3 regions of the Scytonema hofmannii PCC 7110 genome follow, and region 2 is predicted to be linked to each of the others. Evidence: riboswitches for the same ligand, from Rfam matches in the RefSeq annotation. Region 2 holds a riboswitch; each other region holds the start of a gene.
The links. Region 2 has a riboswitch for cyclic di-AMP ahead of ntrB (nitrate ABC transporter permease). Riboswitches for the same ligand answer to the same signal wherever they lie in the genome.
Positions count from the first base shown of each region.

Region 1: another riboswitch for cyclic di-AMP. It lies ahead of WA1_RS02320 (glycosyltransferase); the one in region 2 lies ahead of ntrB (nitrate ABC transporter permease).
Region 3: another riboswitch for cyclic di-AMP. It lies ahead of WA1_RS23460 (hypothetical protein); the one in region 2 lies ahead of ntrB (nitrate ABC transporter permease).

Region 1 covers NZ_KQ976354.1:537,078-539,402, reverse strand. The annotation lists gene WA1_RS02325 (glycoside hydrolase family 31 protein) at 1-393, shown strand, start outside; cyclic di-AMP (ydaO/yuaA leader) riboswitch at 979-1,179, shown strand; gene WA1_RS02320 (glycosyltransferase) at 1,339-2,325, shown strand, end outside.
Region 2 covers NZ_KQ976354.1:2,132,558-2,134,882, forward strand. The annotation lists gene WA1_RS09210 (sensor histidine kinase) at 1-141, opposite strand, end outside; cyclic di-AMP (ydaO/yuaA leader) riboswitch at 478-701, shown strand; gene ntrB (nitrate ABC transporter permease) at 796-1,647, shown strand; gene WA1_RS09220 (ABC transporter substrate-binding protein) at 1,740-2,325, shown strand, end outside.
Region 3 covers NZ_KQ976354.1:5,642,357-5,644,681, reverse strand. The annotation lists gene WA1_RS23465 (arsenate-mycothiol transferase ArsC) at 229-666, shown strand; cyclic di-AMP (ydaO/yuaA leader) riboswitch at 867-988, shown strand; gene WA1_RS23460 (hypothetical protein) at 1,128-1,373, shown strand; gene WA1_RS23455 (SLC5/6 family protein) at 1,419-2,325, shown strand, end outside.

The sequences.
Region 1 (2,325 bases), 1.6 Mb from region 2:
GAAGCACCCCTAGAGCAAATTCCCCTGTTGGTTTTAGCAGGAAGTATTTTACCAATGGAGGAAAAAAAGCAACTAATTCTTCATATTTACCCGCCTGTAGAAGGAAACAGTGAGACTCTTCTCTACTCTGATGCAGGTGATGGCTATGGAGAATCAAGGCTGGATAAGTTTTGTATGACACGTTCTGAGAACAATCTAGAAATCACTTGGACAGAAGAAGGGAAATATCCTTTCGCCTTTATATCAGTCAGCCTGCATCTACATGGAATCAAACCACAACAAGCTTGGGTTGATGATAAAGAAGTGACTTGCACTGGACAAATACTGGAGTTTGAAGACTCGGAAGGGCTTGCGATCGGAAATCGCTTCCATAAGGTTCGCATTCAGGTTTAGGGTTTGGAAACCAGAGCGTCGGTACAGTATTTCAAAAGGGGGCAAAAAACCCGGTTTCTCTCTCTTAGAAAGCTTGATATCTCGTTTGCTCAACTCGAAGAAACCGGGTTTTTGGGATTAGTGGACTGACGCTCTAGCGGGTTAGGGATTGGGTAATTCTAATTTCTTAACCTTCGATACCTACTCCTTACTCCCTACTCCCTTTTTTGAGTCTCTCCCTAAAGATAGAAAAATTTGAATGTTTGCTACAACAAAACGGATGAGAAAGTAATTCATATAATTTTATTTATAAAAATAATATATACCTATGCTAACTTATGTTAAGCGTTTGCAATTTATTTCTACGAGGGATATATCTTAGATGGTAGTTGTACTTAATGATCGTTTATGTATAACTTGTTGTACCAAGCTAGCCTTGTTAAACAGTTATATTCAGAATTATACAGCTTGCAATAAAACGGTTTGGAGTATAGCAATGCTTGTTGCTAGAGGAAGTCATTCTTAAAAAAGGTTGACTTAGACGGTGGTTACGCGTTAGATTCTTAACATATCTAAATCAGTCTGCCTAATTCACGGTTTGCCTTAGACACAGTGTTCCCTGAGGTAAGCCTGGAGCGGAGGAACCAACCTTGGGGCTAATCTTTTAAAAGGATAAGGAATCAAGTATCGAGGATAAATGAGAACTTGCCTTTCACACTTCATCCGACCTACTGAATCCTTACGAAAGAGGGACATCTCTCAGTCCTAGCCCGTCAGCTAACTTCGTCGGCATTGAGAAGAGACTGAACGAGCAGCATTCTTAACAAGTAATGCCTTGTTCTCGTCGGTATCCTTGGCTGGTATCTGTGCGCTTCGTTGTACCTGCCCTTAGCTTTGGGGAGGAGTCACACTACCTCAACTTAGGTATCTGAGGCAGGATAGATTGCCATGTGGTGAAGTTTAACTATGCTACTGACAAAAAAACATCGCATCGCTTTGATTTCTGTGGATGGAGATCCGGCTGCAGAAATAGGACAAGAAGAGGCTGGCGGACAAAACGTCTATGTCCGTCAGGTAGGTTATGCGTTAGCTCAGGAAGGTTGGCAGGTGGATATGTTCACTCGCCGCAGTAGTTCCGAGCAGGCTGCTATTATACAACATGGAACTAACTGTCGAACAATTCGGTTGACGGCAGGTCCAATGGAGTTTATAGGTCGGGATAGCCTACTGGAGCATCTACCTGAATTTATCGCAGAGTTTCAAGCATTCCAGCAGAAGCAAGGTTTTCAGTATCCTCTTGTTCACACTCACTATTGGTTGTCTTCCTGGGTGGGTATGGAACTGAAAAAGCGCCAACCATTGATTCAAGTGCATACATACCATTCCTTAGGAGCGGTGAAGTACAGCACTGTTTCTGACCTACCAGCAATAGCTAGTATCCGACTGGATGTTGAAAAAAATTGTCTGGAGAACGTAGAGCGAGTTGTTGCTACCAGTCCTCAAGAACAGGAACATATGCGGAAGCTAGTTTCCACTCTTGGACGCATAGAAGTCATTCCTTGCGGTACGGATATTGATAAATTTGGATCGATTCAACGGGCTACAGCACGTCAAGCATTGGGCATTGCTCCTGATGCGAAGGTGGTGCTCTACGTTGGTCGCTTTGATAAACGTAAGGGCATTGAAACACTTGTCAGAGCTTTTGCAAAGTCGAGTTTGCACTCTGTGGCTAACCTACAGTTAATTATTGGGGGTGGTAGCCGTCCCGGTTATAGTGATGGCATCGAGCGCGATCGCATTGCCAGCATTGTATCTGAACTTGGATTAGACAATTGCACAGCCTTTCCAGGTCGGCTTGATGAGACTGTTCTACCCTCTTACTACGCTGCTGCTGATGTGTGTGTAGTCCCCAGTCACTACGAACCTTTCGGTTTAGTGACCATTGAAGCGATG
Region 2 (2,325 bases):
GATATCAGCGAGATGATTTTTGATAGCTGAGCGTGAGAGATTTTTCGTGATGGAAATTTTTTTGTCCTTCCGAACAGCTTCCACCCACTCTTCTAAAATTGTTTGAATTTTACTCTGTAGTAATTGACTAAAATCTTTCATTTCTTGTAGTTGAGCAATATTTAACTATAGCAATTCTATTGGTGAAATATGTGGATGTAGGGCTAAAGCCCACCCTACGGGATTTAAAATTTTTCATAAATAGCCTAAAATTTATCTATATTATTAGTAGGAATCAAAATAGCTTTTAATATTATGATTCTCTAGAGCGGGCGATATGTAAATTATACTTATTACATAATTCTTCTCAAAGATTTACAACTTGAGATAGACAACGAGCTTAAAATAAAGAACGTATAGATTGTAAAATGAAAATCGTCTATCTTTCGATACCTTGACGGTATTGTTTACCAGTGTTACATTTATCCTAAAATTAATAGAGTAAGTCAGCCTAATCCTTCTAATTGCGAGCTTGCATTAGTTGGAGCGGAGGAACCATTCAAAGGGGCGTATTCTGAGAAAGGGTAAAGCTAAAGTATGAAGGATAAAAAAGGGGGCAGTAGTAACTTCATCCTTCACACTTCATAGCTCATCCTTCTCAGGGAGAGTATCTCTCAACTCTAGCCCGTCAGCTAACTTCGTAGGCACTGAGAGGAGACTGAAGAGACAATAATTTTTATTGAATCTCATCAGTATTCCTGGCTGGTACTGCTCGGTTTTTTGTACCCGCACTTAAATCTGGTGAGGTAAAGCAGAGTGTTGCAATTAAACATAGCTGCAATTATTGCAGTTGCTGGACAAGCAGCCTGGAAAAAAACAAAACCCTTGCTGGTGAAAGAAACCTTTATATTACCAGTACTGGGGTTTTTAGGAATTATTCTAATGTGGTGGGTTATTGCTCTTGCCAATCATGAATTGATGCCTACCCCGCCTGAAGCGTTGGTTGCCAACTTGGACTACATTCTGAACCCGTTTTATCAAAGAGGACCGGGGAATTTAGGAATTGGATGGTTGTTGCTCGCAAGCTTGCGACGGGTATTGCTGGGTTTTTTATTGGGTGCTGCGGTCGCAATTCCCCTGGGATTTTTGATTGGAATGTCTAGGACGGCAATGCTTTCTCTCAATCCAGTCATTCAAATTTTTAAACCTGTATCTCCTTTGGCTTGGCTGCCAATTGCCTTAGCTATCTTTAATTTGGCAGATCCATCAGCCATCTTTGTCATTTTCATCACCTCCTTGTGGCCCACAATCATCAACACTGCACTGGGCGTGTCAAGCGTTCCCAAAGATTATATAGATGTGGCACGAGTCTTAGAAATCCCACGTTGGCGGCGAATTACAAAAATTATTTGGCCGGCAAGTCTACCATATATCTTCACTGGCTTGCGGATCAGCTTGGGAATTGCTTGGCTAGTCATCGTTGCTGTAGAAATGCTAACGGGTGGTATTGGAATCGGCTTTTTTGTGTGGGATGAGTGGAGTCGTCTCAACTTGAGTTCAGTATTCTTAGCCGTATTGGTCATTGGCTTAACTGGGCTATTGCTTGATTTTGCAGTCGGCAAAATTCAAGAGTTAGTGACTCGTCGTCCGGGAGCAACAGCAAGTTAATTAAGGGTTAGTAGGGGCGCAATGCCTTGCGCCCAGTAGTTAGTAGAACCATTAACCACGGACAATTAACCCCTAACCATTAACAATTTTTTATGAACAAAGCCGATAACGAAAATCTTTTACATCGACGAGAGTTTTTGGTAGGAATAGGGGCAACAACAGCTGGAATGGCGTTATCGTCATGTGCTATTTCTGGAGACCGCAGCGCTAAAGGGCTAACAGAAGAAGCTGCTGCCGTTCAACCTGTTGTCGATTCCAAAACATTAGAAAAACCAAATCTCACTGTTGGTTATGTGCCTGTCAACGACTGCGCGCCCTTTGCTATTGCTTGGAAAAAAGGTTTTTTCCGCAAATACGGGCTGAACGTTAAACTCAATCGGGAGGCGAGCTGGGCAACATCTCGTGATGGAATTATCTTTGGTCGCCTTGATGCCTCACCAGTTGTCTCTGGTGCTGTAACCAATGCCAGAATTGGCGCTGAAGGTGCTCGTCATGCCCCATTGTGTGCAGCCATGACAATTCACCGTCATGGAAATGCCATGACAATGAACAAAGCCATGTGGGATTTTGGACTGCGCCCATGGTACGAGTACAAAGCACAATATGGCGATCGAGCTTTGGAAGAGTTTGGTCGGGACTTCAGAGCCTTTTTTGAAAAGCAACCGACAGAAGGTAAGG
Region 3 (2,325 bases), 3.5 Mb from region 2:
ACCCCCTACGTTAGCGCATATCTTGGTTTGGGATCGGATTCATTGGAAAGGATAAAGGAGGAAGTCTGAAAGATTAATTGTAAAAATTTATACTTTATATTTCATTCTTATTCCTGAAGAGGATGTTTTAAAAGTGATGATTGAACGTACAGTAGATATGTAGCAAATTATCTCATTTGCTAGTAAAAAGCACTCGTCGGTTGACTGACAATCATTTGGTCATTCTCAATGAAGAAAATCTTGTTCCTTTGTACAGGTAACTACTACCGCAGCCGCTTTGCCGAACATCTTTTTAATTGGTTGGCAACTAAGCAGGGGTTAGATTGGCAGGCTGATTCACGAGGCTTGGCAATTGAGCGAGGAGTAAATAATGTGGGACCGATTTCCCGATATGCGCTTGAGGCTTTAGCCGTGCGATTGGTAAATGTAACTGATGATGAACGGTTTCCTAAGCTAGCAAGCGAGCAAGATTTTCAAGCAGCTTCTAGAATTATTGCCCTAGATGAGTTAGAACACGGACCACTGATGAATGAGCGCTTTCCTCAATGGGCAGAGAAAACTGAATACTGGCTAGTTCACGATATAGATAAAACTTCTGCTCTAGAAGCTCTTGGGCAAATTGAAAAAAACCTATTTCAACTTATAGAACAATTAGCTCAAAGTTAGTGCGTAGCGCACTTAGAGAACTCCACAATAGCAACAACCTTGTCTTCACCAGGCAAGTATGAATTAAGACTTTACAAACATCCTTTAAGTAAAGATTGCGTTGAGAAGGTAAAATAGAGATTGACTGCTTTGGCGTTTCAGTATTATTTTATGTATTGATTGGGAAAAGTCGCCTAATTCAATTCAGTTCTGTGGTTGAGGAATCTAAGTAACTGGGTTAGAAGCGGAGGAACCAATGTATTGGGGCGAATCTTTGGATAGAGAAAGGCACCTTCCAGCCTTAGCCCGTCAGCTAACTCCGTCGGCATTGGAAGGAGTATCAATGGTAGCAGCTTGTATTAAGCCGTGTCCCTAGATCCTCCTATGTATCAAGTAACAGCACATCTTAAAAAACCGTGCATAGCTAGCGATGAGCCACGTTTATTGCTAAGTAGGTCTAGTTCAAAATTAAGGAGGATAAAATGCCTATCCAAAATCGCACATTCTTTACCGAACACGTTACCTTTTTGCCAGAGAACCAATTCAAGGAAATTGGTGAGTGTGCTGGTAAAAAACTTTTACTTATTGGTAGAACGAAAGGCTACGGCGAACCGATTGTAGCTACAAGTCAGACAGAAGAACCAAGCCAAGAAGATTTATTCGCCTACGATCTTTACGAGCTGCTAAAGTTGAGCAACGAGCCAGTTACAATTGTAGAAGAAATTTAAAACAGTAATCAGTACTGCTCACTGATCACTGGTCACTGGTCACTGATGATGAATCACCGCAGGTTAGATACTTTCTCCCTGGCGGCTTTATTGGTTTCAGCACATTATGGTTTGGGATTTCTTTTAGGAACAGCAGAGAAATCCCTAACTCATGGTGCGGCTGGTAGCCTTTATGCTGTCTCTCTTGGCTTGGGTACAATTGCTCTCATAGCATTAGCAAAGTTTTACTGGACGCAAACAGAACAAATTTGGACTCTCCTCGGTTCTGCTTATGGAAGTGGAGTGAAAATATTTGTGGGGCTAATGTCTTGGGCTTCTCTGATTGGAATTGAAGCAGTTCAGTTAATTTCAGCAGCTTCCATCCTCAAAGTCTTTGGCATCCCGCCTATACCCTCAATGATTGTTTTAGCAACTTTGTTTGCGATTATCTCCCTATTACCAGTAGAGAAAGCAGGTTGGATATTGAGAGGGTTACTATTTGTCAATTTTTTAGCTCTGCTTTACGGGCTGTGGGTGCTGCATGGATTTCCTGAGTATTTGCGATCGCCCATAGATTTTGCAAATTCACTTCAAACAGAAAGCTTACCAACAACAATAGGTATAACACTATCTACAGTTTTATTGGTACTTATAGATATGAAGTACCAAATGTATCTCGTTCAAGCAAAAGATATAAAAAGTCTGTATAAAGGATGTCTTTTAGCTGGTACTGTATTACTGTTGCTTGCTTTATTACCTTCAACCCTTGTGACAGCCGCTCATCAAGCCGGAATTTTACCTGATGACATAGGTGGTAAAGAAACACTACCCTATATTCTGTCTTGGATTGGTGGTGGAACTGACAAACCCTTGGGGATTGCGTTGATTATATCTTTATTAGTTCCCTCACTCGGTATTGGTAGCAGTATATTAAGAGTACAGAGCAAAATTATTTTTGATTTTCATATTTTGC